DNA from 4 places in the Pseudoalteromonas spongiae UST010723-006 genome. Region 1 is predicted to be linked to each of the others. Evidence: predicted binding sites of a transcription regulator. Region 1 holds the regulator's gene; each other region holds the start of a gene.

Evidence for each region. Region 1 encodes sigma-54, which starts transcription at its own class of promoters, with help from an activator protein. Its sites were predicted from a motif close to GTTGGCACGNNNNTNGNNT; they were not measured.
Region 2: a site for sigma-54 is predicted at 4,639-4,657, ahead of PSPO_RS09875 (DUF2726 domain-containing protein). Genes of this name have one in related genera too.
Region 3: a site for sigma-54 is predicted at 4,110-4,128, ahead of PSPO_RS09050 (HAD-IIB family hydrolase). Genes of this name have one in related genera too.
Region 4: a site for sigma-54 is predicted at 3,882-3,900, ahead of PSPO_RS14140 (YggN family protein). Genes of this name have one in related genera too.

Annotation. Positions count from the first base shown of each region.
Region 1 is NZ_CP011039.1:2,860,788-2,868,787, forward strand. Features, by position in the region: gene mlaF (phospholipid ABC transporter ATP-binding protein MlaF) at 1-655, opposite strand, end outside; gene PSPO_RS13165 (calcium/sodium antiporter) at 818-1,801, shown strand; gene PSPO_RS13170 (KpsF/GutQ family sugar-phosphate isomerase) at 1,811-2,773, shown strand; gene kdsC (3-deoxy-manno-octulosonate-8-phosphatase KdsC) at 2,770-3,342, shown strand; gene lptC (LPS export ABC transporter periplasmic protein LptC) at 3,342-3,893, shown strand; gene lptA (lipopolysaccharide transport periplasmic protein LptA) at 3,895-4,413, shown strand; gene lptB (LPS export ABC transporter ATP-binding protein) at 4,410-5,135, shown strand; gene PSPO_RS13195 (RNA polymerase factor sigma-54) at 5,214-6,710, shown strand; gene hpf (ribosome hibernation promoting factor) at 6,733-7,020, shown strand; gene ptsN (PTS IIA-like nitrogen regulatory protein PtsN) at 7,022-7,477, shown strand; gene rapZ (RNase adapter RapZ) at 7,493-8,000, shown strand, end outside.
Region 2 is NZ_CP011039.1:2,121,790-2,129,789, reverse strand. Features, by position in the region: gene tyrS (tyrosine--tRNA ligase) at 1-858, shown strand, start outside; gene PSPO_RS09895 (methylated-DNA--[protein]-cysteine S-methyltransferase) at 888-1,394, shown strand; gene PSPO_RS09890 (cobalamin-binding protein) at 1,391-2,221, opposite strand; gene PSPO_RS09885 (cobalamin biosynthesis protein) at 2,199-3,152, opposite strand; gene mtnN (5'-methylthioadenosine/S-adenosylhomocysteine nucleosidase) at 3,153-3,863, opposite strand; gene PSPO_RS09875 (DUF2726 domain-containing protein) at 3,998-4,591, opposite strand; gene PSPO_RS09870 (type 1 glutamine amidotransferase family protein) at 4,875-6,683, shown strand; gene PSPO_RS09865 (ATP-binding protein) at 6,725-8,000, shown strand, end outside.
Region 3 is NZ_CP011039.1:1,930,662-1,938,661, forward strand. Features, by position in the region: gene PSPO_RS09040 (sugar phosphorylase) at 1-1,021, opposite strand, end outside; gene PSPO_RS09045 (glycosyltransferase family protein) at 1,021-2,265, opposite strand; gene PSPO_RS09050 (HAD-IIB family hydrolase) at 2,258-4,066, opposite strand; gene PSPO_RS09055 (lipid-transfer protein) at 4,349-5,518, shown strand; gene PSPO_RS09060 (YbaB/EbfC family nucleoid-associated protein) at 5,589-5,915, opposite strand; gene dnaX (DNA polymerase III subunit gamma/tau) at 5,961-8,000, opposite strand, start outside.
Region 4 is NZ_CP011039.1:3,077,896-3,085,895, forward strand. Features, by position in the region: gene PSPO_RS14130 (diacylglycerol/lipid kinase family protein) at 1-173, shown strand, start outside; gene PSPO_RS14135 (HD domain-containing phosphohydrolase) at 190-2,952, shown strand; gene PSPO_RS14140 (YggN family protein) at 3,011-3,829, opposite strand; gene PSPO_RS14145 (PA3496 family putative envelope integrity protein) at 4,108-4,287, shown strand; gene PSPO_RS14150 (MarR family winged helix-turn-helix transcriptional regulator) at 4,577-5,017, opposite strand; gene PSPO_RS14155 (glutathione peroxidase) at 5,019-5,501, opposite strand; gene PSPO_RS14160 (LysR family transcriptional regulator) at 5,585-6,457, opposite strand; gene PSPO_RS14165 (iron-containing alcohol dehydrogenase) at 6,600-7,751, shown strand; gene PSPO_RS14170 (AzlD domain-containing protein) at 7,787-8,000, opposite strand, start outside.

The sequences.
Region 1 (8,000 bases):
CTTTATCCGCTAAAATCACGACATGATCCGCAATACTCATCACCTCTGTCACATCGTGCGTTACCACCAAAGAAGTGATATTAAGTGTTTGGTTTAATGATTTGATTAACTTAACTAACACGCCCATTGAGATTGGATCTTGGCCCGCAAAAGGTTCATCGTACATGATTAATTCGGGGTCGAGTGCAATTGCCCGTGCCAGTGCCGCACGCCTAGCCATGCCACCTGAAAGTTCTGACGGCATTAAATCACGCGCGCCGCGTAACCCAACCGCTTCTAATTTCATTAATACGATGATACGGATAACGTCTTCTGACAGTTTAGTATGTTCTCGAAGTGGGAAAGCAATATTGTCAAACACACTCATATCGGTAAATAGCGCGCCGCTTTGAAATAACATGCTCATACGTTCACGCGCTTGGTATAACTCACTGCGTGACATTTTGGGAATGCTTTCACCTGAAAACAAAATGTCGCCTGAATCGGGTTTCAGCTGACCACCAATCAAACGCAACATGGTTGTTTTACCAATACCACTTGGTCCCATTATCGCGGTGATTTTTCCTGTAGGAACGCTAAAGCTCATGTTTTGATAAATCACTCTATCGCCACGAGAAAAGGTAACGTCCTTTATTTCAACTAAACTTTGCGACAAGTCGCTCTCCTAGAATTAATTGCGCACTGTATTCTAAGCGTTTTAAAAATGTTGTGAAACCTATGAAAAAGTAAATATTTGTAATAACACTTACAAAAGCTGTGTTTTAAATCCAGATTTGATATTATTTGGTGTTATCTAAATTTTGGTTTTTATTCAATAATGTTGTTATCAATTGCTATTTTAATTGCAGGATTTGTCGGCTTAGTTTGGAGTGCGGATCGCTTTGTTTTTGGTGCGGCTGCACTGGCAAAGAACTATGGTATTCCAACATTAATTATTGGTTTAACAATTGTCGCGATGGGCTCATCGGCACCAGAGATGATGGTATCGGCGCAAGCGGCGCTTGCAAAACAAACAGACACTGCTGTCGGTAACGCGGTTGGTTCAAATATTACTAATATTCTGCTAGTACTTGGTATTACTGCACTGTTGCGCCCGCTGAGTGTGTCATCAAGCACGCTAAAACGTGAAATGCCAGTCGTAATGCTAGTATCCCTTAGTGCTTGGTACATTTTATCGGATAACTATTTAGCATTCGGTGAAGGCATTGCGCTGATGGTGAGTTTCTTCATTTTTATTGCTGCAGTGACCATTATCTCGGTAAAACAAAGCAAAGCAGCCAATGCCGAACACGATCCCTTCGTTGACGAAGCCTGTGACGAAGTGCCTGACAATGTGCGCACACCGATTGCGCTTATGTGGTTAGTTATCGGCATGGCGATTTTACCTATCAGTTCACATTTTATTATTGAATCAGCAACCGACATTGCCAAACTATTTGGTATTAGCGATTTGGTGATTGGCTTAACTATTATTGCAATTGGTACCAGCTTACCTGAACTTGCGGCGTGTGTTGCTGGCGTACTTAAAAATGAAGACGACTTAGCGCTAGGCAACATTATTGGCTCAAATATCTTTAACCTGTTAGCGGTATTGTCGCTTGCGGGCATTATTAATCCATCAAGCGTTGATCCTGCAGTATCGAGCCGCGATATCTTAATTATGTTAGGTGCAACAGCAGCCCTTATTGCAATGAGTTTGAGTATTCGCGGTTCACGCCGTATTAATCGTGTTGAAGGCGGTTTGTTGTTAGCTGCCTTTTTTGGATATCAATACCTTATTTTCTCAACGGTAAGCGCTTAAGGCTAAGTCATGAACTTTATTGCTCGCGGTAAACGCGTTTTAGAAATCGAAAAAAAAGCCATTGAGCAACTCGCTCAATATATCAACGATGACTTTAGCAATGCGTGTCAGTTAATGTATGACTGCAAAGGCCGTGTAATTGTCATTGGTATGGGAAAATCGGGTCATATCGGTAATAAAATAGCTGCCACGTTAGCAAGTACTGGCACACCCGCTTTTTTTGTTCATCCAGGCGAAGCAAGTCACGGCGACTTAGGCATGATCACACAAGATGATGTGCTATTGATGATCTCTAATTCAGGTGAAACCGCAGAAGTGATTAACCTGATCCCCGTAATCAAGCGCATTGGTGCAAAAATCGTGGGCATGAGTGGCAAGCAACACTCAACTCTTGCACAACAATCTAATGTGCATATTTGTATCGCAATTTCAGAAGAAGCCTGCCCTTTAGGGCTAGCACCTACAGCAAGTACTACTGCAACACTGGCGATGGGCGATGCGATTGCTGTCGCATTACTTGAAGAAAAAGGCTTTACCGCCGATGATTTTGCTTTATCACACCCTGGCGGCAGTTTAGGTAAGCGCCTATTGTTAATGCTTAAAGACATTATGCATCAAGGCGAAGCATTACCTGTGGTCGCTGAAAACACAACGGTTAAAAACGCTCTGTTAGAAATGACAACCAAAGGGCTTGGTATGACAGCAGTTGTCGACAATAACGGATTACTTTCAGGTATTTTTACCGATGGTGACCTGCGCCGGATTTTAGAACAACGCATTGATATTCACGCTACAGCTATTTCAGAAGTGATGACTAAACAGTGCACAACAGCAAATGAATCGATGCTTGCTGCTGAAGCCTTAAACATAATGGAACAAAAGAAAATAAACGGTTTGCTTGTAGTTGACCAGCAACAACAGCCAATTGGCGCACTTAATATGCAGGATTTACTTAAGGCAGGTGTTTTATGAGTTTAACTGCATCACAACAGCTTTTTAACGAATTATATGCACAAACTAGTGCTGACGTATTTGCAAAAGCAAGCAAAATTAAACTGTTAATTTGCGATATCGATGGCGTATTTTCTGATGGTCGCATTTACCTTGGTAATGATGGCGAAGAACTTAAAGCATTTCACACTAAAGATGGTTTTGGTATTAAGTCGCTTATCAATAGTGGCATACAGGTTGCGGTAATTACTGGGCGCAACTCAAAGATTGTGGAAAACCGCATGAAAAGCCTTACTGTTCAGCATATCTATCAAGGGCAAGAAGATAAAATAGTCGCTTTTAATAACTTAAAGCACACGCTATCACTTGATAACGAAAACATTGCTTATATTGGCGACGATAGCCCTGATTTACCCGTAATGGAATTAGTTGGCTTTGCCGTAGCAACCAATGATGCTCACCCTCTGGTAAAACGCATCGCTGATTATAAAACTACCATGCTAGGCGGTTTTGGCGCTGTAAGAGAACTGACCGATTTAATTATGCTGAGCCAAGACAAAACACTCAGCCACGCAGGCAGTAGCAGCTAATGTCGGCGCGTATTGCACTTACTATACTTTTCACCATTGCCATGGTTTGGCTTTGGTTGCCTTACTTCTTTACTCCCAAAGAACCAAAACCGATTGTTGAAAACGTTGCCAGTATTCCTGATTACATTGCAACCGACTTAAAACAAACCAACTTTAATGAATCTGGTACTGTCAGCCATAAAGTGATGGCGCGAAAAATGTCGATGTATCAAGATTTGGGGTTTACCCACTTTGAAAAACCACAATTTACTATTTTTTCAGAACAAGGTGTGTGGCAGCTCACAGCCGATGAAGCCACGCTCTACAATAACGAAAAGCTCATTTTGGAACAAAACGTTATTGCCAAAAGTCTAACGCCCAATATCATGCTCAATACAATTGAAGCGGCAAGCGTAGAATATTTAATTAATAGCAAACTAATGACTTCTCAATCCGAAGTAAAAATGACAGGTCCGGGACTTGAAATTAAAGGACAAGGCCTCAATGCTAATTTAGAAGAGCAAGTTATTAAGTTAATAAACCATACAAAGACCACTTATTATGACCAATAACATGACGAAATTACTGTCAATCGCTGGACTAGCTGTCACTTTGTGTATCACAAGTGGACACGCTATCGCTGAGCAGATCAAACTTAAGCATCCACTTGAGATTGACGCCGATGAGCAAGCTGCTCGCTTAAAAGAAAATGTCGGTATTTTTCGCCATAATGTACAAATTAAGCATGGCAATATGACCATCACCGCCGATTACCTTGAAGCACATAAACGAGCAGAGTTAGGAGATAACCAGCAATTACTTATTGCCAGTGGTGATCCGGTAAAATTTAGTGCTGAACAAGAAGATGGATCAATCATTGTCGCAAGTGCTAAAAAAGTCACTTATGACGTGGCTAAATCATTATTTACAATGTCTGGTGGCGCTAAATTTCAACAAAATGGCGACATGATGTCAGCAGATACCATCATCTATGATCGCGCTGCTGAAACAGTGACGTCTAAAAAAGCTGAAAACTCAACTAACCAAGTAAAAACCATCATCAATACGCAAAATGAACAAGGCGGACAATGAGCACATTAATTGCCGAAAAGCTGGCTAAAAGTTACAAATCACGCCAAGTGGTAAAAAATGTTGGCTTAGAAGTGAAAGCTGGTAGTATCGTTGGTTTGCTTGGTCCTAACGGTGCCGGTAAAACAACGACGTTTTACATGATTGTTGGTTTAGTACCGAGCGACAATGGCGTTATTCGTATTGACGATAATGACATTACATTGCAACCAATGCATAGTCGCGCCCGTTTAGGTATTGGTTATTTACCGCAAGAATCGTCGATTTTTAGAAAGCTTACTGTGTATCAAAACATCATGGCGATTCTAGAGACACGCAAAGAACTTAATCGTGTGCAACGTGAAGAAGCGCTCGATGATTTATTAGAAGAATTTAACATTGGCCATATCCGAGATTCACAGGGTATGGCATTGTCGGGCGGTGAACGTCGTCGTGTGGAAATTGCGCGCGCATTAGCCGCAAACCCCAAATTTATCCTGTTAGATGAACCTTTTGCTGGTGTTGATCCTATTTCAGTGATAGATATAAAGAAAATAATTGAGCATTTGAAAAATCGCGGCATTGGCGTGTTAATAACAGACCACAACGTGCGTGAAACCTTAGATGTATGTGAAAAAGCCTACATTGTTTCTCACGGCGAATTAATCGCATCTGGCACAGCTGAAGACGTTTTAAACAACCAAAAAGTACGCGATGTATACCTAGGTGAACAATTCAGACTATAGTAATAGTTATAGGCCTTAAATTTGGAATTGAATTGTTAACTAGCGGCTTGAAATCGAAAGAAGGATTAGAATAACTACATGAAGCAATCTTTACAGCTTCGCCTTGGGCAGCAACTAACAATGACTCCACAATTGCAACAGGCTATTCGCTTGTTGCAGCTGAGTACGTTAGATTTGCAGCAAGAAATTCAAGAAGCGCTTGATGCCAATCCTTTACTTGAAGAAGACATTGACTACAGTGACGATAAACAAAACAACGAAAACACTGAGTCAAACAAAGACGAATCAATAAATGGCGATGATGTTGAAGCAGCGCCAAGCCAAAGTGAAATAGAATCAAGCGACGCACTTAGCAACGAGAATATTTCTGACGATTTAGCTATGGATGTGTCGTGGGATGATTATATCAGCGCCGCACCTGTTTCTGTCAGTAACGCCCCAGCTCCTGACAACGATACTGTGTATCAAGGCTCAACCAGCGAATCATTGCAAGATTACTTAATGTGGCAATTACGCTTAACGCCGTTCAGCGACACCGACGAGATGATCGCAACCACCATTGTTGAGGCGGTAGACGATTCAGGTTATTTAACACAAAGTAGCGAAGAAATTTTAGAAGCGGTACAGCAATCTGACGACCAAGAACAAATTGAACTAGACGAAGTTGAAGCTGTACTTAAACGCGTTCAACTCTTTGACCCTGTTGGTATTGCTGCTCGTTCGTTACAAGAATGTTTATTGATCCAGCTCAATCAGTACGACAAAAATACCCCTTGGCTAAACGAAACAAAGAGCGTAATCTCAAACCATATGGAACTTTTAGGATTACGTGATTATCGTACAATAATGAAGAAGGCTAAACTCAAGGAGCCTGAGTTAAAAGAAGTCTTAACATTAATACATAGCCTTAATCCAAAACCAGCTGAAAGCATCATAAAAGAAGAACCTGAATATGTGGTTCCCGATGTTTCAGTAAAGAAAATTAAAGGACGCTGGCGCGTTGATTTAAACAACGATAGCATGCCAAAGATCCGCGTGAATGAACAATATGCTGCGCTTACTCGCTCGATGAAATCAAGCACTGACAGCCAGTTTATTCGCAACCATTTACAAGAAGCAAAATGGTTTATTAAAAGCTTAGAAAGTCGCAATGATACTTTATTAAAAGTAGCCAATTGCATTGTTGAACAACAACAGGCATTCTTTGAATATGGTGACGAAGCAATGAAACCTATGGTTTTAAACGACGTTGCCGAAATGGTCGAGATGCATGAGTCGACTATCTCGCGTGTAACAACGCAAAAATACATGCATACACCACGTGGCATTTATGAGCTTAAATACTTTTTTTCAAGCCACGTTAGCACGGAAAATGGGGGTGAGTGTTCATCTACCGCGATTCGAGCACTGATCAAAAAGCTAGTTGCGGCGGAAAATCCAGCTAAACCATTAAGTGATAGCAAGATTACCGACTTACTAGCAGAACAAGGAATTAAAGTGGCGCGACGCACTATCGCAAAATACCGTGAGTCGCTATCCATACCACCGTCTAATCAGCGCAAGAGCCTGATCTAGACCAAATAGAAGGAAAATGCTTATGCAATTAAACTTAACAGGTCGTCACGTAGAAATTACTGATTCTTTAAGAGACTATGTCACTAACAAATTTGCAAAACTAGAGAGGCATTTTGATCATATAAATAACGTGCACGTTATTCTAGATATTGAAAAACTATCACAAAAAGCAGAAGCTACTATGCATGTTAACGGTGGCGAATTGTTTGCCTCTACCGAGCATCAAGATATGTATGCAGCAATCGATGGCCTGGTCGACAAACTAGACCGCCAAGTAATTAAGCACAAAGAGAAACTTTCTCGCCACTAAAATGAAATTAACCGATATTATTGCTGAGGACTGCGCTAAAACCGCGGTCCTTTTTAATAGCAAAAAAAGACTGTTTGAATTTATTAGCGACCTTGCCCATCAGCAAGCCCCTGATATTACTTCTCAAGAGTTTCTTGAAGCCTTGCTGCAACGCGAAAAACTAGGTAGCACGGGTATTGGTAAAGGCCTCGCCATTCCTCATGGCCGCATTGATGGCCTACAAAATACCATTGGCTTTTTAATTGTAAATCAGTCACCTATTCCGTTTGATGCCATCGACGATAAAGACGTTGATATTTTTATCGTACTGCTCATACCAGAACAAAAGTGCCAGCAACATTTGCAGACTTTAGCCACCATCGCTGATAAACTAAAAGATAAGCAGTTTTGCCGTCAACTACGTCACGCTGAAAATAATCATCAGCTATATCAAATCATTAGTAGTGAGGCGAGTTAACTAAGGGAGATGTAAGTGCAACTTATTTTAGTCAGTGGTCGTTCTGGTTCAGGAAAAACAGTCGCACTCAGAGTATTGGAAGATCTCGGGTATTATGTTGTTGACAATATTCCTGTTAATTTATTGCCTTCGTTGATCCGCTCAGTTTCAGATAAATACGACAAAATTGCAGTGAGTGTTGATGCTCGTAATATGACTAAAGAGCCAGAGGAAATAGAAGAAGTACTCGACTATTTACCTGGTTTTGCAACACCAACCTTATTTTACCTTGATAGCGATGACAGCACGCTAATTAAGCGCTTTTCAGAGACGCGCCGCTTGCATCCGTTATCACTGAATAATATCTCCCTTGAAGAAGCCATTGAAGCTGAGAAAAAGCTGCTCGATCCTATCGCCTCACAAGCGGATATCTTTATTGATACAACAGGCTTAAGTGTTCACCAACTTGCCGATAGCATACGAGAGAAAGTACTCGGTAAAAAATCAAATCAGTTAATTATCACGTTTGAGTCATTCGGTTATA
Region 2 (8,000 bases), 740 kb from region 1:
GCGAAAACTACGGTTGCATTCAACTCACAGTGGATGGAGAACCTAGGTGCAGCAGGTATGATCAAACTAGCTGCGCGTCAAACGGTTGCGCGTATGTTAGAGCGTGACGATTTCAAAAAGCGTTATGCAGGCGGTCAGTCAATTGCTATTCACGAGTTCCTGTACCCATTGGTACAAGGTTGGGATTCAGTTGCATTAGAAGCAGATGTTGAACTCGGTGGCACCGATCAGCGTTTTAACTTGCTAATGGGTCGTGAGCTACAAAAAGACGAAGGTCAAAAACCACAAACCGTATTAATGATGCCTTTACTTGAAGGTACTGACGGCGTTCAAAAGATGTCTAAGTCATTAGGTAACTATATTGGTATTACTGATGAGCCAAATGATATGTTTGGTAAAGTAATGTCGATTTCAGATGATCTAATGTGGCGTTACTACGAGCTACTTAGCGCATTAAGCATTGAAGAAATTGATGCACTGAAAGAAAAGGTAGCAAATGGCACAAATCCACGTGATATCAAAATTGAATTCGCGAAAGAGATGATTGCACGCTTCCATTCAGAAGAAGCTGCTGAAGGTGCGCACCAAGATTTCATTAAACGTTTCCAAAAGAATGCGCTGCCGGATGATATTCCAGAAGTAACGATCACTGCAGATGGCGAATTAACCATTGCAAGCTTACTAAAAGAAGTAGGTCTAGTGGCAAGTACATCTGAAGCAATTCGCATGATCAAGCAAGGTGCGGTAAAGATTAACGCGAAAGAAAAAGTTTCAGACAGCAAAATGTTGATTGAAGCTGGCACAACGGAAGTTTACCAAGTTGGTAAACGTAAGTTCGCAAAAGTAACTGTTAATTAATGAGAGCCCACGAAAGTGGGCTTTTTTATATGTCTAAAATATTAACGACCGAATATTTAAGCCCTGTAGGCAAATTACTAATAGGCTCGATTGATGAGCAATTATGTTTGTGTGACTGGCAAGAGCGAAAAGCCCGCAGCACTGTTGATAGTCGTTTAGCGAAAGGATTAAGCGCAGAGTTTGTTTGTGCAAACAGTGATTTTAACCAGCAGGCTATAAATCAACTAGAAGCTTACTTTGCAGGTGATTTAAATCAGTTTTCAATTCCTTTAAAGCTGGTGGGTACTCACTTTCAAAAGTTAGTTTGGCAGGGGTTACAAGCAATTGGATATGGTCAAACGCAAAGCTACGGTGAATTGGCAACAAAGCTTAATATGCCAAGTGCCGTGCGAGCAGTTGCGAATGCCAATGGTGCTAACGCAATTTCGATTATTGTGCCATGCCACCGTATTATTGGCAGCAATGGCAAGCTAACGGGTTACGCCGGTGGTTTAGCCGCGAAAAAGCGATTACTCGAAATTGAGGGGGTTAGTTAGTTTTGAAAGGCGCTGACCTTTTCGCATAACTCATTTGCGGCAATAAGCACTCGATTGGTGTAGCGGTGTAAGTGATCTGGGTTGAGTTTTATTATTTGACCTTTTTTAACCGCTGGAATCGAATTCATATCACGCCAAATCTTTGCTTGTGTGTTGTCTTCATCCATCTCTGAAATCACAATAAATTCTGGCTGTTTTAACATGACCTGCTCTTTATTAACGGTTGGGTAATTAACCGAGCTGTCGGCAAATACATTGCTAAGGCCGCAGATGTCAAAAATTTGATTAACTAAAGTATGTTTATTGGCTGTCATAATCGGTGTATGCCAAAGTTGAAAAAATGCAGTGGCAGGCTTTTCTTTTTGATAGCGCGTTTTTAACTCGCTAATCTCACGTTTAAATTGTGATGTGTAGTCAATAGCTTTATTTTTGGCGTTTAATGTTTCGCCGAGCGCAAGCACTTCGTTTTCTATATCTTCTAAAGTATGTGGGTTGGAAATAAACACATTTAAACCCAGCTTTTTCATTTTCTCAATTTGGCCAAGTTTAGCGTTAGAGCGCCAAACCAGCACAAGTTCAGGGTTTAACTCAACTAACTTGGCTAGGTTAATACCATTAGCATCGGCAATTTCTGGGTGCTTTTTGGCATCTTCAGGAAAATCACTGTAACTGCTTACGGCGACAATATTTTCACCTAATCCTAGCGAGTATGTCCATTCAGTTAAATGGGGGGCAAGTGATGCAATGCGTTTAGGCGTCGCTGAAAGCGGTAAGCTTAACAATAAAGTTAAAACAAATATAAGCTTAGAGATGGTTAGTCGCGGCATAAATAATTTCCAAGAAAAGAATAAGGCAAAGCCAAAATGCACTGGCAAACATCAGTGCGTTTTTCGCTTGTTTAATTGCTTTTTGCTGTGGCAGTGTTTTAGGTCCGATGCGTGTTTTGCTGTAGCGCTTACCAGAGTAAAAAGCAGGGCCACCAAGTTGTACGTCAAGATATCCACTAAGACAAGCAAGCAAAAAACACGAGTTTTTCTGATAACCATTATCTACAAATAGCGCTAAGTAACGAAAACCTCGGGTTTTAGGTTTAAGCAGTAAAGGCAAGCAAAAAAGCCTAAGCGGTAAAAATTCTAAGTAATAAATAACGGCGTTGGTTGCGTTACTGAACTGGCTATCTGGTGGCGCAGTTTTAGAAAAAACATTGGCACAATGTAAAAATAGGCAATAAATAAGTGCCGCGTTAAAACCCAAGCAGTAATAAAGAACAAGCGGCAAAAAAAAGTGGCGAAAATAGCTTAAACTTTGGTGTTCAATGATTGCTTTTATTAATCCAGACTCTGATAAGTTGTTACTATCACGACGTAAAAACTGGCTTAAAATATCGCGTACCACGGGCTTTTGTTGTTGTGTTAATAGCCATGCTGCGCGTTTTAATTTAGCGTTAGTGTAAGGATTGTTAATCAGTAATAATAAGATTAACAACTCAAACGCAACGGGATATTGCGCAAAGCTTGTGATGCCAATCGCCAAGATTGCGATGCAGCCTACAATTAAACAGCTTAATAATAATGAAGAAAAGGATGCGTACACATTCGATGCGTTTGCATCATAAATACGCCCAGCCATTTTGCTTATCAGTAGGCGAAAAAACGGTGTAGGGTGATATTGCGAGGGGATAACTAACACTGAGCTAACCAGCGCAAGCAATATTGTTTGCCATGCGCTGGTTGAAAAAAAGGGCAGCTCAAATGCCACTTACAGAGAGACCTGCTTTAGATTTTTTAACAGTGCAATCACCATCTCTGATGAGTTTTCTGATGCTTTCACTAAATAAGACTCGAATGATTCTGGTGATTCTTTACCAGCAATATCTGACAGCGAGCGAATCACTACAAATGGTGTATTTAGCTGATGACATACTTGTGCAATTGCTGCACCTTCCATTTCAACCGCTAACATATTTGGAAATTGTTCGCGTGTTTTGTCAATGCGCACAGGATCACACATAAATGAATCACCGGTACAAATTTGGCCAACCATTGTTTTAATGCCTTTCGACATTTCAGCAATCGCTTTTTCAGCACTTTCTACAAGTGTTTTATGCGCAATAAACGCTGGTGGCATTTGTGGTACTTGACCCATTTCATAACCAAAAGCAGTAACATCAACATCGTGATGACGCACTTCACTTGAAATAACCACATCGCCAACGTTCAGGCTTTGCTCAAAACCACCTGCAGAACCAGTGTTGATAATGCAATCTGGTGCGAACAACTCAATCATTAGCGTAGTAGCGAGTGCCGAAGCCACTTTACCAATACCAGATTGAACTAAAATGACGTTTTGCTCAGCAAGTTGACCTTGGTAAAACGTGAAGCTACCGCGCTCCGTAATTTTAGTGTTTTCAATCGCAGCTTTTAAAATAGCTACTTCTGGCTCCATTGCGCCAATAATACCGATTTTCATAATGGTTACGCCTATTAATAGGGAATAAATAAAATATGGCGGAATTATAGCTAGGTTACTAATAAATTCACAGACAAAATAAAACCCGCAATGTGCGGGTTGTTAGCGGGTAAAGAACAACCCGCTCTAAAAAATTAAACTTGTGCCAGAGCCGTTGACTGCGACTTAACCTGTGACGGAGACAACACTGCCGTAGGTTTACTGGTTGCTTTTCGAATAGGTGGTTTAGAATTGGTTACTTGTTTACCCAATTTAAATAATATGGCCTGTCTTACTTCTTGTGGCTTGTAACCCGTTTTTACTTTTATGCGAATAAGCGGTACACCGGCAGATTCTAACGCGCCATTTACAAACCAGTCTTTTTTCGCCTTGTGACCATTTTTACTAGCATTATTGACTAAGTCGATTGCTGCAACAATCTTCAAGCTTTCTTTATCCAATAATACGTAATCAAGCTGTTTATTTTGCGCTTTAGCAAGTGCACTGCGACGTGATTTGTCATCGGTGCCCGGTTGAAAATCTAAAATATCAACCAACCTAACGCGACTTACAATTTTGTAGTCAGAGCCAATCGCTTTTTCCAGCAAATTTAAAAACGCCGTTTCTACCTGAGTAAATAACGATTTTTTTTGTGTAAACGGGTAAGGATTTCCCGAGTGGGTAAATTTTGACGCAACAAACGCCGCCATAACCACTAACACTAGAATTAATAACGAAACAAGTTCCATAGATACTCCAAATCAAAACTTTGACGCAAACTTTTTCATAATGAATTAAGCAATAAAAGTGCCAAAACTTTATTACTACATCGATTGGGTTTTATGGGAATTTTGTTGGCTTAACAGCGCAACTACTTGTTACTCGCGCAGATACTGGGTAAAATTCGAAATTCCGTTGTGCTCATTCGAATTTGGGGTTTGCCGACTCGCTCTGTTCGGTATCTAGATTGACGCAATAAAATAACAATAAATGGTGTTACTTATGCGCTTCGCTCGACTTTGCTTGTTTAAAATGACAAATAAAAACACGTTTAGTAAGAACGTACAAACTTTTGTTAGTTCAATAATCGCAACTTCTTTTGTTGCGTTCACTCCTGTGGCGGCTGTTTCGGCTAACACATTACTTATGCTCTCAGACGACCTTAAGGTTTGTTCCAGTGAAAATCAACGTTTCTGTACTAAAGAGGGAAAAGAATCGTTTTCCGATGATGTAAAACAAAAAGCCATTTTTGATATTACCGATGAAGCACTGTTACGGGTTTCTGAGTATGCGTGGACTGAACAAGAAGAATTAAAGAAACAAGTTGCTGATATTCTAAAAGCGGTAAAACCTAAATTTGAAAGCAAAACATTAACGGAGCGCCAGTTTGTAAGAGCGCTGCGTGGTGTGTCAATTGAAGTTGGCACAGAAACGGTTTCAGGTCGTGATATTTGGCAAAGTCTATACGAATTTGAAAAGCGTAATCTGTTCGATTTGTTAGAGCAAAAGCAAGCTGAAAGTCGCTCAAAACGCAAAAAAACCGAAGTTAACTGGGCGCAAAGCACAAATTTAGAGGCAACACTTGCTTACCAAAAGTTATTTGATTTAAGTGTTGAAATTTCAGGTCCTAAGCGCAAACCGCGTATTGCTGTAGTAACAGGCACAGATCGCGACCCATATGCACGCGTTGACTATTACCTAGGATTGTTTGAGCAAATTGGTTTTGAAGCAACTTGGTTGCCAATTGATGCAGCAATGCAAACGGCTATTACGGCAAAAGAATATGAAAAGTCGTCTTGCGATAGTCTAGAAGAATTCCAAATAAAGCGTTTAGCGAGCTTTCGCCGTGAAGTACTTTACCCAGATTTATATCGTCAGCAAGTTAGTGAATGTAAAAAGTCGTCGCCATTAATTGACACCATCAAGCGAATGGATGCGATTTATATTGCTGATGGTAGCCCATTATTAAGTTACCACGCGTTTTACACGCCAACCGGTGCTCCAAGTGAATCGCTTACAAAAATCATTGATATGTTTAATAAAAATGAAGTGTTAGTTGCGGTTGAAGGCGGCAGTGTAAATGCGATCACTAATGCTAGAAAACCACTTAGCATTTTGGCGGGCGCTGTTAATGAAATTAATACGATTGTGCCTATGTCTTTCGCATCTGGCCATGACGCTTGTAGCTTAGGTGCTGATTGTATTGCACTTGAAAGCGAACGTGACTTTACAGTTGTTGAATCACCAATTCTACCATTACTACCGTTTGGTATTGTTGATACTCAAGTATCGAAACGTGGTAAACAATTACGCGGCCTACATGCGGCGCTATTCAGTGATAATCAGCGTATATTTGGTTTAGATGATAAAACAGCTGTCGTTGTTACCAATCAAGACAATAACCTTGAGCTAGAAGTGATTGGCTCTGGCGGTATGTGGTTGTTTGAAGTAAACAGAGAAAATAATGAAGGTGGTGTACGCGAGTTTACAAGTCACTACTTCACACATGGTGATCATATTGCAATGCGCAGCGGTGGGGTTTCAGTGGAGTTCCCGAGTTGGAAGTATGCAACTCAGTTAAATGGGTCTCAGCCACAAGTAACTTCAGCACAAGCGCTATCACGTAACAACTTCTTTAAGTTGAACGAAATGATGTGTCAAACAGGTGCTAAGCAGGCACTTGGCAACGACCGAATTAATGAACAAGACGTTAGTTTATCAATTGCACAAAGCAGTTCAGCATTGGCACGCTTAGGCGTAGCTAAAGTACGTGGCGGCGAGTTTAGAGTATGTTCGCTTTCGCAAGTTGCAAATAAGCTGACGGTTTCACCAAACCTATAACTTTACGTGGTGAGCTATAACTTGAACTATAGTTACATATTATGAATAGCTCACTTTCAAGCTTTTGGGTAATCGCCCTTAACCGATTAATTGACCGCCTTGGCACAGGTAAAGCTGGGGCGGTCATTTTTGTTTTAATTCAACTGATTGCGTTAGCGGTAGCCTGCACTTATTACTATATCTCGTTAGGCGAAGTGCCTTGGTTAGAAGTTGTGGGCATGTTGGTATTTGCCGCAATTCTAGCGCCATTATTTATCATTTCTATTTTTGATATTAACCATCAATTGAGCGCCTCCAATCACTATATTGAAAGTGCTACCAAACAAGAAAAATTACTTAACCAAAGCCTAAAAGAAAACATTCGTCGTTTAAATAATGAAATTGACGACAGAAAATTGGCATTCCAAGCAAAGCGCCGAGCGATTGAAGAGTTGCGCCGGGAAATTGCTGAACGTAAACGTACACAACAAGAGCTTGATGAGCAAGAAGTACTGTTACGCTCAATTGTGGATTCATCTCCCGACTTATTTTATTACCGCGATAATTCAGGCCGCTTTGCTGGTTGCAATAGAATGTTTGAAGAGGTGATGGGGTTGTCGTCAGAACAACTTATTGGACGTCGCGCGGATGATATTTTTGGCAAAGGGTTAACACCATCGGTACTTAATACCGATAACGAAGTTCAGCAAAACCATGTTTCTGTCACGCTAGATGTAAGTTGCCAAGTTAATAAAGAACTACGCTGGTTTGAAATGCGTAAAGTACCGTTCTTTAATCCAAATAATGAATACATTGGCCTACTGGGTTTTGGTCGAGATATCACATCGCGTAAGCGCGCAGAGCAAGATCTCGAAACTGCATATAAAGACAAGGGTAAATTTATTGCAACCCTGAGCCACGAGTTACGTACACCGCTTAACGGTATTGTCGGTTTAACTCGTATGTTACTTGATACCGAGTTAAACGATGATCAGCGCAGCTGGTGTAACACAGTGTTTTCGAGTGCGGAAACCCTTGGCAATATATTCAACGACATAATCGACCTCGATAAGGTGGACCGAGAGCAATTAGACATTGCATGTGAGAGCGTCAATCTTGCTGATTTTCTCAATGACATCTTTAATTTTGGCGGCTTAATCGCGCAACAGAAAGATCTTGAATTTAAAGTACACCAAGACGGCGTGTTTGATGTACATGTGGAAATTGACCCGACCCGTTTACGCCAGGTATTGTGGAATCTTATTAATAATGCGGTGAAGTTTACGCAGCAAGGAACCGTCACTCTCGATTGTAAACGCGTCTATCGCGGTCAGACGT
Region 3 (8,000 bases), 930 kb from region 1:
TAAAGTTAAAATAACAGGTGCCGTTTTGCGCGGGCGGCATGCGCATTAACCAGTGTTTTAGCGCTTGGCAATCGCCGGAGATTAAGCTGTAAATTAGTAACGGCGGCAGCGAAAAGTTATAAATGGCATGGGCCTCATTAGCATTACCAAAATACGCTAAATTTTGAATATTAGGAATGTTGGTTTCGGTAATTATTATGGCGTTTTCATTGGCGCATTCAATCAGCGTGCGTAATAGCCTTACAACCTCATGAGTTTGCGGCAAGTTAATGCAACTTGTGCCTATTTCTTTCCATAAAAAGGCGATGGCATCTAAGCGAAATATCAACACGCCTGCATCAAGGTATTGCTTAATAATACCCACAAAAGCAATAAGCACCTCTGGGTTTGAAAAGTCTAAATCGACTTGATCATGACTAAAAGTGCACCACACAAACTGCTCGCCTTGTTTGGTGGTTACTGGTTTTAATAAGGGCGATGTGCGCGGCCTAACCACTTTATCAAGCGGGTCGCTTGGCGATGCAGTAAAAAAGTAATTGTGACCTGTGCCTTCGCCTTTTATAAAGTTTTCAAACCAAATGGAACGCGCTGAGCAGTGGTTAATCACTAAATCGGCCATCAACTTGTAGCTGTTGCTTATGGCACTAATATCTCGCCAATCACCCAGTGATTCATTCACGCTGGAATAATCCAGCACTGAAAAACCATCGTCTGAGCTGTACGGGAAAAACGGCAAAATATGCACGCCACTTAGCTCATTACTTAAATGGCTATCAATAAACTGTTTTAAGGTTACCAGCGGTTTTTCACTGTCGCTTACTATGCTGTCACCATAGGTGATCATCACAATATCCGATTCATTCCAGCGATTTAAAAATGGCGTTGGCGCCTGCGCGTTTTCACTTAACGCCATTTGGGTTAAAAGCTTATCGGCGATGGCATCCACTGAGTCATTTAGTGTGACCCCTTCATAAATTACTTGCAGTTGCTTAAGCAGTTTTTCTTTTAATGGATAGGTCATCAGCTTACCTTTTTGCGCAGTTTTGCTGAAAATTCGAGGTAATCTTCTTCTACCGCCTCTTCTAAGCGAGAAAGTACATCGGGCATGGCGCTAATTACGCGGTTCCACGATGGAATAAACGGCGTTTCCATGGGTTTTTCTAAAAATGATTGCCCTGCCGCCATAATGTTTTTAGCAAACATTTCTACCGATTTTTCTTCGGTATGAATATCCACTTGCAGGCCATTAATAATCGCATCGTTTTTATAGGTTTCGATGTAATCGAGCGCAATGCGGTAATAAGTAGCTTTTATGGTGCGCATGGTTTCTGTGTTTAGGGTGTAGCCTTGAGTTGCAAGCTTTCGAAAAAATGCTTTGGTTATGTCTATCGACATTTTAGACAAGCCACCTTCGCTATTATGCAGTGATAAGTCTTGATGCTTGTGGTCGTACACGTTGGCAATATCCACTTGGCATAAACGGTTTGATGCATAGTTGCGCTGCATTTCTGACAGTACGCCAATCTCTAACCCCCAGTCGCTAGGAATGCGAATATCGTTTAGCACATCTTGCCTAAATGAAAACTCACCCGAGAGCGAATAACGGTAGCTATCCATATAATCTAGGTAGTCGTTATGACCCATCACGCGTTTAAGCGCCTTTAAAAGCGGCGTAACAAGCAAACGCGCTACGCGACCATTGAGTTTGCCATCGGAATATCGGGCGTAATACCCTTTGCAAAACTCGTAGTTAAATTGTGGGTGCGCCACAGGGTAAATTAAGCGGGCAAGTAAGCTGCGATCGTAGGTTAAAATATCGCAATCATGCAGTGCGATAGATTCGGCCTCTTTGGTGGCAAGCGCATACCCCATGCAATACCACACATTGCGGCCTTTACCCATTTCGGTTGGTGCCACACCAAGTGCTTGTAATTCAGCGTCGAGCTGTTTTAATCGTGGGCCATCATTCCATAAAATTTGATGCGGTTGCCCTAAGTATTTAAAAAACTCAATGGCTTTACAAAATTCATCTTCGGTGGCTCTGTCTAGGCCAATAATCACCTGCGATAAATATGGCACTTCACTTAAATGCTCAACAATTTTAGGTAGCGCTTCGCCTTCAAGTTCGCTGTAAAGTGAAGGTAAAATTAGCCCCATTGGCCGGGTTTTTGAAAACTCAACAAGTTCGCTTTCTAACTCTTCCACGCCTCGATTTGTTAAGTTGTGCAGAGTGGTTACAATGCCATTTTGGTAAAAATCAGCCATAGTGTTTCTCCTTTAGAGGGTGGTTAGGTATCGATTTGATGCGTTCAATATGATGGTTATCAAGCTCGCTAATTAGTTGCATCATCACCTCGTGCCAGCCAGTTGGCCCAGGCATAGTTGAGCGCATAACGCCTTTTGAACGCTCAAGTGTAATAAACGGGTGAGTCATTGATTTGATTTGTACTGCAATATCGGCTTGCTCTAACATGGCGCTGTCGTTTTCGCTATCGCCGAGTGCCACACTAAGCCAATCTCCCGGCAATTCGTGCTTGATTAGGTTAAACAACCAATTCAATGCAACGCCTTTACTTTCGTCGCCACACACATGCAAAAAGCGCCCACCTTCAATAATGGTTGCGCCATTTTCACGCATACGTTTTATAAATGCCTTTTTCTGGCAAGCATCACCTAACCAATGAAGCGGCTCTGAGTAGTGACGTAATTTGGCTTTTTCGGCGTCTTTTTCACTTAGGCCTGTAAGCTCTGCTAATTCGCTATTAGTCATTTGCGCAAAGCCTTTGTATAGATGGGCAAAATCATTGGCGTATTGTTTTAGTTGGTTTAACCAAAAGCTGCGCGGCTGGCCAAACTCTTTTATGTAAAACTCGCCGAATTCAATTAAGCCAACAGGATCAATTAAATATTCTTTCAACCACTTTTTGGGTAAAAATACGGCTGCGCCATTTTCCACAATAAACGGCGTTCCTAGCCCTAACTGGGTGCGAATGGCGATAATTTCTTTAAAGGTTTTACTGGTACACGGAATAATTGGAAAGCCCAGTTCGTAGCATAAAAAAACACTCACTTTTGCAGGCTGAAACTCGTAGCTGTAATGATCTAATAACGTGCCGTCGAGGTCAGTAAATATCGCTAATTTTTCAGGAAAGCATAACTGTTTAAAACGCCCTGTTACGTTAACAATTTTGCGTGTTTCATTTAGGTGTAAGGTGATGTCGGTGGTTTGGCTAAAATCAACTAAACCAACTCGGGTAAGCCTTTCAAAAAACAGCACAAAGCGCTCTATTTCTTGTTCGCTCATTATTTTATTGGCTAGTAGTTTGTCTTGTTGCAAGCGCAGCTTGGCTTCTTGCTCTTTGCGCCACTGTGCGACCACATCAAAACTAGGTGCTTTTAGCATAATCCAGCGGTCTACCCGCTCGAACACATTTTGGTAAGCACCCTTCAGCTGGTTATTTACGTATTCACGCCATGTGCCGTTTGGGTCCTCTATTGCTTCAAGCTGGTTTATAGGTGCTTTTAAAGCGTCTTGTGGCTCTGCGTTAAGCCCTACGCACCACCCCTCTAGAATAATCACATCGGGTGCTGATGTTACTTTGGTCCATTTATCTGATGGAAACGGATTGTCTGTGGCTTTATTAAAACGGCGAATAAACAAAGGGCGTTTTAGAGTTTTACGCGTAAGCGCTGCTAAGTCGTGATCAAGCTGATCAATTTTGTGGGTACCCGGTACACCGCGTGTACCAAGTAAAGGGTGAATATGTGTGGCGAGTTCTTCGCGCTCAGACGCAGATAAGTAATAATCATCCAGCGAAATCGACACCACATTTAAACCAAAGTACATGCGTAAATATTGATTTAAAAAGTCCGTTAGCGTGCTTTTGCCCGAACCTTGGCAACCATTTATACCAATCACCAATGGCTGTTTTGTTCTATTTTGGTGCAGTGCGATTTGTTCTGCGATTGGCGCGTACCAAGTTTTTATTGTTTTTTTAACTTCCTGAGAAAGCGCATGTTTTTCTAAAAATTTAGTCAGGAACTTGGTAGAGAGTGCTTGCACCATATTAATGCATCCTTAAAACGTTTTAATAAACTATCTAATAATATGTCAAGGAATGTGCCAAAACATATCACCTGCAGTTTGGCTTAAATAATATAAAGGCTTTCGTAATTGAAATTCCGAACTACTGGAGAAGCGCTTTTTAGCGTTATTTTTACGGTTTATGTGTTCCATAACACAAACAAAGTGTTAAAAAGTAAGGTATTTGGTTAATCTTTTAAATCACTTAATACTTGGTATTTAATGTAAAAATAAAATTCAGATAATAAAAACAACAGGCTGAAAATGAAGAATGTAATCGTAGCTGGCGTCGGTATGACACAGTTTTGTAAACCTGGCCAACAAGAGCCGTATCGCGTAATGGCTGCAAACGCTATTAGATTGGCACTTACTGACGCTGGCGTTAATGTAAGCCAAATCGAGCAAGGATATGCAGCTTATATTTATGGCGATAGCACCTGTGGGCAACATGCGTTTTATGACGTTGCCCAAACCGGTATTCCTATCATTAATGTTAATAATAATTGCTCAAGTGGTTCAACAGCGCTCTATGCTGCAAGGCAAGCTATATTGTCTGGTGAGGTTGAGTGTGTTGTGGCTTTTGGCTTTGAGGAAATGCAACCAGGTGCGCTGGGTTCACATTGGTCTGACAGGGAAAACCCGTTTGATAGAGCTAATGCGGTGTATGATAAATTTGGTATTGCAAAAGCACCTATTGCTCTTCGTGCATTTGGTGCAGCGGGTAAGCATTATATGGAAAAATATAATGTCACTAGCGAGCTTTATGCAAAAGTGGCCGTAAAATCACGAAGTCATGCCATACATAACCCTTATTCATTGTTTTCAACACCACTTAGCGTAGAAAGTGTGCTTAACGACAAAATTATTTTTGATGATTACATGACGCGCACTATGGTGTGCCCGCCTACCTGTGGGGCTGCAGCTGCTATTCTGTGTAGTGATGCTTTCGCTAAAAAGCATAATATTAAACATGGGGTGAAAATTATTGGCCAAGCCATGGCAACCGACACTGAAGAGTCATGGCAAGATCCTATTCTTTCGGTTGGCGCTGATATGACTAAACGCGCTGCCAATAAATCCTTTAACCTAGCGGGTGTTTCACCTCAAGATGTTGATGTAATTGAATTACATGATTGCTTTACCACCAATGAAGTAATTAATTATGAAGCGCTTGGATTATGTGAAGAAGGCGAAGCAATAAAGCTGATTTCAGACGGCGACAATACTTACGGAGGTAAGTTTGTGATTGGGCCATCTGGGGGATTGATGTCAAAAGGCCACCCCATTGGTGCAACTGGCATAGCGCAATGTGTTGAATTAAGCTGGCATTTACGAGGCCAAGCAGGAAAAAGGCAAGTTGAAGGCGCAAGGCTTGCGTTACAGCATAATGTGGGGTTAGGTGGCGCTGTGGTAGTTACCCTGTATCAAAAGTAGTTTTGAATTCTGATACATATAAAAATAGCGCCAAAAGGCGCTATTTTTAAAACATAAAATGCTTTCTAACTTAGAACGGCATTTTGAAGCCTGGAGGCATTTGCATACCGCCAGTTACTGTAGCCATTTTCTCAGCTGAGCCTTCTTCTACGCGACGTACTGCATCGTTAATTGCTGCTGCAACTAGATCTTCGATCATTTCTTTGTCATCTTCCATTAATGACTCATCAATGTCGATGCGACGAACATTGTGGCTACCTAGCATAGTTACTTTAACAAGGCCTGCGCCTGCTTCGCCAACTACTTCCATATTTTTAATTTCTTCTTGGGCTTTTTGCATGCGCTCTTGCATTTGCTGCGCTTGCTTCATCATGTTACCCATTCCGCCTTTAAACATAATTTTTCTCTCTTTTAATGCATGGCAGCGAGGCTACCAACAGAATTATAATGCCTTTATTGTACCTTCATCTAGCTCTGCGTCAAAGTGTGTCATGAGCTGAGTGATAATTGGGTCGTTTTTAATGGTGTGCACCGCTTGTTGATGACGAAATGCATCAATCTTTTGCTGAATTTTAAACGGTGTTTGTTCTACCACATCGTTAAAATTAATAATTAATTCAACGTGCGTATTTAGTAAATTTGACAGTGCTTGTTGCAACTGTTCACGCAGCATGGGTGAGTCGAGGTGTCGCTGTTCACTGTCAACCAGTAAGCTCACTTCAGCCCCATTTTGCTGATAAATACTGTGCAGAGCAAATTGACGTACGCGACCACCGAGTCCCATAGTTTCAATTTTATTTGCCCAATCGTCTTGCTGATGAGCGAAACGCTCTTGTGAAATTGGGCTTTCAAAGCCTTCGATAACTTGCGGCTCTGGGGCAGGTGCTTCCTCTTGCTTTGGCTCTGGCGTTAATTGTTCAATTAACTCAGGTGCCACATGCTGAGTTTCTCCGCGGTATTTTTCAAGTGGGCTTTGTTTTGGTTTTGCACCATTTTCGCCCCTTTGCTGGGGCTCAGTCTTTTTTATCGATGTTTCGCTACCATCTGGTTGAATAAGTGAACCAGAACCAGATACATTGCGTCGCGCTAAAATTTTAGCAATGGCTTCGGCTTCGTTATTAAAATTTTGCTCAAAGCTTGGCTGAGACGATTCTTCTACTGGTGGCTGTTCATTTACCACCTGCTCAGGCATTTGCTGTGGCTCTGGTGCACTATCGAACTGTTGCTGTTGCTGTTGCTGTTGCTGTTGCTGTTGCTGTTGCTGTTGCTGTTGCTGTGACTCAAACATTTCAGGCGCTTGCGATTGTGACGTCAACTGCTCAGCTTGTGCAAGTACGTCATCCATTTGCTGATTTACTTGCTGCTCTAATTGTTCTTGAGATGGTTGCTCTTGCGAATGTTGTTCCTGAGATTGCACTGGTGCTATTTGCTGTTGCGGCGCAGGAGCTTCTGTTGCAGGAGCAAGCGGTGCTGGTTTTTCAACTACAGGTTGTACAGGCTCAGGTTGTGGCTGCGTTACCTGTTTATTATCGAGTGCTTCTTTTTGTTTTTTTAATTGTTCTTTTAGCGAAACACGCGCGCTTGGCGTTGCTTGTTGAGCTTGTGGCTGTGTTTGCGCTGATTGGTTTTGCTGCGCCTGCATTTGTGCAGGTTCAAACGCCAGTAACTTTAACATCACCATTTCAAAGCCAAGTTGCTCGGTTGGCGCAAGCATTAAATCTTTTTTACCGTTTAACAGTAACTGGTAATACACCTGTATTTCACGGGTATCTGCTTCATTTGCCAGTTCACTAATAAAATCAGCATATTGGTCGCTCAGTTGTGCAGCACTTGGCACCAACTTAGACACGAGTATTAAATGACATAGCTTAATTAAGTCATCAAGTACCGCACCATAGTTGCCATTTTGTAAGCCCAATTTCGCGCTTAACTCTAATAAGCTATCACCATCGCTGGCCATGGCCGCAATCAATAAACTTTGTGCCCAAGTAATATCCATTAAACCAAGCATTTGTTTGGTTGCTTGATGGCTAATATTACCGTTAGTTTGAGCGATGGCTTGGTCAGTTAAACTCAGTGCATCGCGCATACTGCCTTTGGCACTTTGTGCCAATTGCTTAAGCGCTTCTGGTTCAAAACCCAGTTGCTCTTGCTGCAAAATATGCGTTAGTTGTGTTTCAATTTCATTTTCTGACAATGCGGCCAAATTAAATTGCAAACAACGCGATAAAATAGTGACGGGTAATTTTTGCGGATCGGTCGTAGCTAGTAAAAATTTAACGTGCTCTGGTGGCTCTTCTAGTGTTTTTAATAGCGCATTAAAGCTATGTTTAGAGAGCATGTGCACTTCATCGATAAGGTACACTTTATAACGGCCACGCGTAGGCGCGTATTGCACGTTATCGAGAATTTCGCGCGTATCTTCTACTTTGGTACGCGACGCTGCATCGATTTCAATTAGGTCGATAAAACGGCCCTGCTC
Region 4 (8,000 bases), 220 kb from region 1:
CTAAGCTCTATTACGGTAAACATATTTCGCTACCAGAAGTGAAGGAACACGCATTTACACAACTTGAAGTCCTAACCCCAAACTTGCCTGTGCAAGCAGATGGAGAATCTGCAGGCTACACACCTGTGGTGATTGAAGTAGCTAAAAGCGCGTTAACGATAAAAATCATTTAATTGCAGTGAGTTAATCATGCCAAAACTGAGCATTATCACATTTTCGACTATTGCTGTTTTGATGTCGTCGTTACTCATTAGTAGCACATTTATTTATCTGAATTATCAAAATCGCTTGGAGTATGCCACAACTCAAGCGCTCAATAATCATCAACAAGCGCTCAAAGATGTGCTAACACGTATTCGTTCTGATTACAGTAACGAACACAAAGTCATCAATAGCCTTATTTACCGTTATCAAGCAAAGCAAGCGCTCCTTAAAGAGTTTCCCCCGTTGCTGTTACGCGAACTCAGTATGTTTTTACACAGTGACGAACATGCCGATGCCATAATGATCGTTACAGCAGATAATACCCTTTGGGCACTGCACCAAATTAAATCTGCCGAAACAAAAGGCTTATTTGGCGCACCACACAACGCTTATTTTTTACTGCAAAAGATAAACGATAATAAAGAAGTTCGTTCTTTTTATGATCAAGCGCTAACACTAATCGAAAAACAAGCACTTCCCGCCACACTTAATATCGAAGAGCGTCCATGGTACCAACAAGCCAAAACCGCTCACAAGGTTACCGTGGTTGAGCCTTATCTTGACAACTTTCGCAACGAAAAAGTGTTTTCGATGGTGAAACAAGTTAATCAACTCACGGTAAACCTAGACCTTAATTCACAAGCACTGTCCGAAAGCATGCGCCATGACGCACTCAAATTTAACACTTGGCTGTTTTTAATGAACAGTCAAAATAAGCTTTTAGCGTTACAAGATGGTCAGAATATTCAATTAAATAACCAACGAATTGCCCCTTGGCAAACGTGGTTAGCCCACTCCGCAGCAAAGGTAAGATCATCGGATAGTCATTCACTCACGAAAATACAAACTAAAAATCAGTCATGGTATATCAGTGCATCAGAAATAAATAATGAAGAAGGTAGCAACATCATGTTAGTTGCTGCCACCGAAGCAGAGGATATTCTCGCACCGATATATGCACAGCTGTATCAATGGTTGTTTATCTCTATTGGATTATGTTTATTAGTATTACCCTTGAGTTATTTTGTTGCTCACCTTATGACGCGTCCCATTCGTCAAGTAAACGAATATGCGTCACTGTTAGCCAATTTCGAAGCACCTAAAAAATCAACTCGCTATGCCCTGGTAACTGAAATTGAAGAACTAGCTCATAGTTTAGAACTTCTTCACAGTAACTTAGTGGAGTTTTTCAGCCTGCTTGAAACCCTTTCAAAAGAACAAAACTTACAACATTTAATCGATAAAATAGCCATAAAATCGATGCAAATGATGCATGCCGAAGGGTGTTTGATTCTTCTTACGAAAAACCAAACATTAGTAGCGGAATTCTTACAGTATCATAAGCAAAAATTCACGCTCGATAATCTGCCCAATATCGACTGGCACGCGTTATACACTACTTGTGATACAACAAAGATAAATCAATTACCTGAAACGTTACAAACCCTGTTTTCACAAGCCGATTCAGAGTGCTACCAAGTGCTTGTGCCGCTAAAAAATCGCGAACAACAGGTTATTGGCTTACAAATATATTTTTATCCTGTAAGTATGCCGCAAGAGCACATTAGTCTTAAGCTTGCTGAGCAAGTTGCCGCGTTTTTTGGTGTCGCAATTGAAGGGCGAAAGCTGGTCAATAGACAAGAGAAGTTGCTCGATTCCTTTATTCAAGTCATTGCGGGTGCGATTGATACTAAATCTCACTATACGGGTAAACACTGTCAACGAGTGCCTGAGCTTGCCACACAAATTGCTGAAGCAGCGAGTCAATCCACGCAGTTTCCTAATTTTCATTTTGATGAAAGTGCGAGGCGCCAACTTTCCATCGCGGCTTGGTTACATGACTGTGGCAAAGTCACAACGCCAGAATACATAGTGGACAAAGCCACCCGATTAGAAACCATTTACAACCGCATTCATGAAATTAGAACGCGTTTTGAAGTAGTAAAACGTGATTTAGAAATTGACGCGCTAAAAGAAATCCTAGCCGGTGCGGATAAAAGCGCAGTCAATGCTAAATTAATGAAACAAATAAAGCAGTTAGAAAGTGACTTTGCGCATGTAGCTTATTGCAATAGCGCTGAGTTTGTATCAGACAGTGACAAAAACAAACTCCATGAAATCGCACAACTGAATTGGCAACCATACTTTAATGAGCGTCTAGGGTTATCACAAGAAGAGTTAACGCAATACACTGATTACCCGGAGGTTTCTGAGCTTAGTATTTTGACCGATAAGCCAAGTCACTTGCTTTATAATCAAAACTTACGCTGCGATAGCACTAAGTATAATTTACAACAACCCGAGTTAAGAAATAACCTTGGTGAACTCTATAATCTAAGTGTGAGTGCCGGTACTATTAATTCTGAAGAGCGCTATGCGATCAACCATCACATCATTCAAACAATTGAAATTCTTGAGAAGCTACCATTTCCAAAACATTTAAGCAGAGTGCCAGAGATCGCAGGCGCACATCATGAAAAACTTAATGGTAAAGGTTACCCCAAAGGGCTGTTTGGTGAGCAAATTAGTTTTGAAGCGCGCATTCTAGCAATTGCTGATATTTTTGAAGCACTCACCGCCTCGGATCGGCCTTATAAAACAGCTAAGACCCTGTCACAAGCCCTTGGCATAATGCAACAACTCGCAAGTAAAGGCGAGCTAGACCAAGATTTACTCAACTTTTTCATTGCTGAAAAGATCCCGGAACACTATGGGGAAGTTCATTTAAAAGCTGAACAACTCAATTAAAAAGGGAGCTAATGCTCCCTAAAATGATGACTGACGCTGTAACTAATGTTTACTTACATTAGATAGATGACTTTTTAGTTTCCACTTTAAATACATCGTAATTTGCAAGTGCCGGAATACGCGCTTGTAACTCATCCTCTTGCATTGCTAGGTCTTTAAAGTCAAAACACATTTGGTCTGCTCTTTGCTCAATATTCTTCGCTTGTAGCTCAACTTTTTCTTCAATTTGCTCGCCCATACGTTCCATGCGTTGCTCAAACTCACTCATATCGCCGCCAGAACTTAACATTTCGCTACCTAGCGTAATCAGTAAGCTGCCAATGGATTCCATAATCATTTCTTCCATTGCTTGTTCCATCTGCTGGTCGAACTTACTATCGAATGTGTCGCCAATGTTATCGAAACGGCCTTGATCCATAATGAATGTGCCACCGTCATAAAATGCAGCGTGAATTTCATCGCCAATCTCTGACATCATTTGTTCCATTGTAGCCATATTTTTTAAGCCAAATGCATTGCCCACTTCGCTTAGCGCAACACCTGCTAACGCGACACCTTCCATCGCTATCTCAGCCACTTGTGGAACCTGACCGCGCACATCGCTAGAGTAACGGGCAAGTAATGTTTGATCCGCTGCAGAGAGTGACTGAGCTTCGCCATTAATCTGCAAGTTACCATCTTGGTCAATAACTACTTCACCTGAAGCGGCTTTGATATTAACCGTATCAGGTGTAATTGATAGGGTGTTGTTAAATTCTAAATTGCAGCTATCCGACGAAAAGCTCATATTGCTATCGTGACCATCTTGATGTGCTACTGCACTTGTTGATAAGCCAATACACGCTGCCACTGCTGTTGTTAAAAGTAATTGTTTCATAGTGATTCCCGTATCTTTTGCGTTTTAATTTTTTCTCTCGTTGATATAGCTATATCAAGGTCAGTGCCAAATTTAAAAAACACTTAAAATACATATAGATAACTATTTTCTCGTAACTTTAAGAGCTTCTAAAAAACATGTAAAAACTAAAAAATAGTAAATTTAACCATATGAATTGTGTATTTGACTAAGTTATTTGAAATATATTTACTTGCGCAAAATACAATAATGGTTATTACTGTTTATGAGTGCTTACACATTTAATGTTGAGGGTGATCATGAAAGACAATTACCAAAACATAAACAATCAAGAGCCGCTAAATAGCGATTTAGAAAACAACCAAGAAAACGAACATAAACGCGAAGTTAAAAAACGTTTAGAAGATATTTTAGAAAGAAAGCGATTACGAAAATCGATTGGCATGGATGACACCCACAATTACTGGGATGAGCTATAACAGCATTTCGCGCCATTGTTTAAAAACAATAATTAGCCACTGTTGATGTTTTATGTGGCGGGTATTTCACACCCCTAATTCCAAACTTAGTCACACAAAAATAATAAAAATCAGCCAATACACATTAATCCATAGAAGTAGAACGTGTTGACCTTTGTGGTCTAAATTCTGTTCAAATTCAAAGCTTTTTGATCGCGGCGTTGTCTTGTAGGCCAGCGGACTAAATCAATAAGCAACAACAAAGAACAAAACGCTTTAGTTAATCTGAACGAATTCACCTAAATTTAGGTTAACTGTGTTCGTTTAACTGCAACATTAAATCACCGAGCAATGCTTTTAGTTGGGACGCTTTATCAAGATCTAACCCTACTTTATCTACCAGTTGTGAAGGTAGGCACGAAAGCGATTGCTGTAGCGAGTTACCGTAATCAGTTAAATAAATACGTACTTTTCGCTCATCCCAATCATCACGCCTGCGCTCAATTAAATTGTTGTCGGCCATACGCTTTAAAATAGGCGTTAATGTATTATTGTTTAAAATTGCCTGCTGCCCAATCTCCCCCACAGTAACGCCATCTTGCTGCCATAAAATCAGTAAAATAACGTACTGCGGATAAGTTAGTTTGTATTTGTCTAACTCAGGCTGGTAAAGCCGCGTCACTAGACGTGACGCCGCATAAATTGGAAAGCAAAGTTGATTTTCTAACAGTTGCTCGGGCTTACTTGCCATACTATTGCGCCAGCGCTTTTTCGATATAGCTAGCAAGTGCGTCAGGTTTTGTTGTTGGCGCAAAACGCTTAACTGGTTTTCCATCTCGGCCAATTAAAAACTTAGTAAAGTTCCACTTAATTTTATTGCCTAAAATACCCGACAATTCAGTGCGTAAATACTTATAAAGTGGGTGGCTATTTTCACCATTTACATCGATTTTCTCTGTCATAGTGAAATCAACGCCATAGTTAATTAAACATTCACCCTGAATTTGTTCCGGCGAGCCTGGTTCTTGTTGGCCAAACTGGTTACACGGGCAACCAATAATAACTAAACCTTGGTCGCTATACTTTTTGTGTAACGCTTGAAGACCTTCATATTGTGGTGTTAATCCACACTTACTCGCTGTATTTACCACTAATACGACTTTGCCTGCAAAATCTGCAAAGTCGATATTCTGACCTTGCAAACTGTTAATACTAAATTGATAAAATGGTGTCATTAGCTTTCTCCTCTATTGCAGCCAAATATATCGCGCACGACATAATCGCACAATAATAGTTCAAAAATTGAAATAAATCGCGGTCATCTCGATTTAAACTCTTCAATTAAAAAATCTATTAATAAACGTACTCTTAAGGGCATTAGATCACGGTTGGGGTAAACCAGCCAAGAAGCGTTATCTGCAACTTGATATGAGTCTAATAAGCTTACTAATTTGCCACTTTCAATATAGTCCCCAACAATATCATACGCTAGATGAGCAATGCCTAAGCCCGATAAACACGCTTGCAGCAGCGCTTCTCCATTATTGCTGCGCCAACGTCCAGCCACCTTAAACTCTTTAATATTGTCGCCCATATTAAAGCGCCAACGGTTAGTCACCGCGATTAAACAATTATGCTCTATCAATTGCTCTGGGTGGCTTGGTGCAGGAAACCTTGCTAAGTACTCAGGCGATGCAACTAAAGTCATAACACGTGTTGAAAGTGGCCGCGCAATTAAATTAGAGTCAGCCATTCGGCCAAATCGAATTGCTAAATCAACGCCTTCGGCAATCAAATCTACATTGCGGTTATTAAAATCCATGGTAATCGACACTTGTGAATAACGCTGACAAAACTGCGCAAGCTTAGGCGCAATTTGCTTTGAGGCAAAATCGCCAGCACACGAGATTTTAATCTTGCCCTTCGGCTCTTGTTGTTCACCTTGCAGCGCTAGGTTAGCCTCTTCCATTGCTGATTGAATCGAGTGTAATGAGGCCGCATATTGCTGCCCAGCTTCAGTTAAATTAAGCGAACGCGTTGTTCGTTTTAACAGCGCAACACCCAATCTCGACTCTAATTGCGAGACGCTACGGCTAATATGTGATGTTGACACATCAAGCACTTTAGCAGCTTGAGTAAAGCTACCACTGTCTACTACAGCCAAAAATTCGTTGATCCCTTGCCAGTTCATACTAAGCACCTATGCAAAAATAGAAATTAGAACACACTTATTATTGCATACATGCAAAAGTGATTTGTCAACAGTGGGGATTATCCCAACTCAGAAAAACGTTAGACTGGCTTTAATTACCGTACCTAATTGAGGCAATACAATGGAATTTAGTTTTGTAAATCCAACTAAAATTATTTTTGGCCAAGGCCAAATCGCAAGTGTTCAACACGAGATCCCACAGTCAGCAAAAGTACTGGTTATTTATGGCGGTGGCAGTATTAAACAAAATGGTATTTACCAGCAGGTAACCGATGCCCTAAGTGGACACCAAGTTTTTGAGTTTTCGGGTATTGAGCCAAATCCGAGTTATGAAACCGCAATGCGTGCCGTTGCGCAAATCAAAGAGCACAACATCGATTATTTACTTGCGGTAGGCGGTGGCTCCGTTATTGATGGTACGAAGTTTATTGCTGCTGCGGCCAAGTTCGATGGTGAACCATGGGATATTTTAGCAAAAGCAGCAGAAGTAACAGACGCCCTGCCAATTGGTGTTGTACTTACCTTACCTGCGACAGGCTCGGAATCAAATAGCTACTCAGTTGTGTCTAAGCTCGACACCAACGACAAGCTGCCGTTTGCAAGTGAAAAAGTACAACCAAAGTTCGCTGTACTTGATGCACAAGTAACAAAAACACTACCAGAAAGACAATTAGCGAACGGTGTCGTTGACGCATTTGTGCACGTTATGGAGCAATACTTAACATTTGACCATGGCGCCAAAGTGCAAGATCGCTTTGCTGAAGGCTTATTGCATACGCTAATTGAAGATGGCCCACGTGTGTTCGCAGAACCAGATAATATGATGGTTCGTGAAAACCTAATGTGGTCGGCAACTATGGCACTAAACGGGCTAATTGGTGCAGGTGTACCACAAGACTGGTCTACACATATGCTTGGTCATGAGGTAACTGCATTATACGGCTTAGATCACGCGCAAACTCTCGCCATTGTGCTGCCACGTATGATGAACGCTATGCGCCAACAAAAAGAAGCGAAATTATTGCAGTATGCTGAACGTATTTGGGGTATTACAGAGCAAGATAAAAACTTAGCCATTGACCAAGCGATTGAAAAAACCGAGGCGTTTTTCCACTCGGTAAACATGCCAACACGTTTAAGCGATTACCAGTTAGATGAAAAAGTAGCTGATGCCGTCGTTGAACAACTTGAACGTCACGGTATGACTGAGCTGGGTGAAAGCCAACAAGTAACACTTGATATAAGCCGCGCAGTATTAAAGGCGTCGGTTTAAGCGCCCACCTATAAACTCTAACTGCTGTAAAGCAGTTAGAGTTTCAGTAAAAAGAACACCACTAAACTCACCACGGTAGTGACATATAAATTCTTAAAGCGATATGCCAGTAAAACGGCAACACCTGCTGCTATTAAATACGGATTATCGAGCGAAATAGCCAACTCCCCCTTTTGCACAAATACAATCGGTACCCAAATCGCGGTAAGTACACAGGGCGCGCTAAAACTTAAAAAACGCTGCATTTTA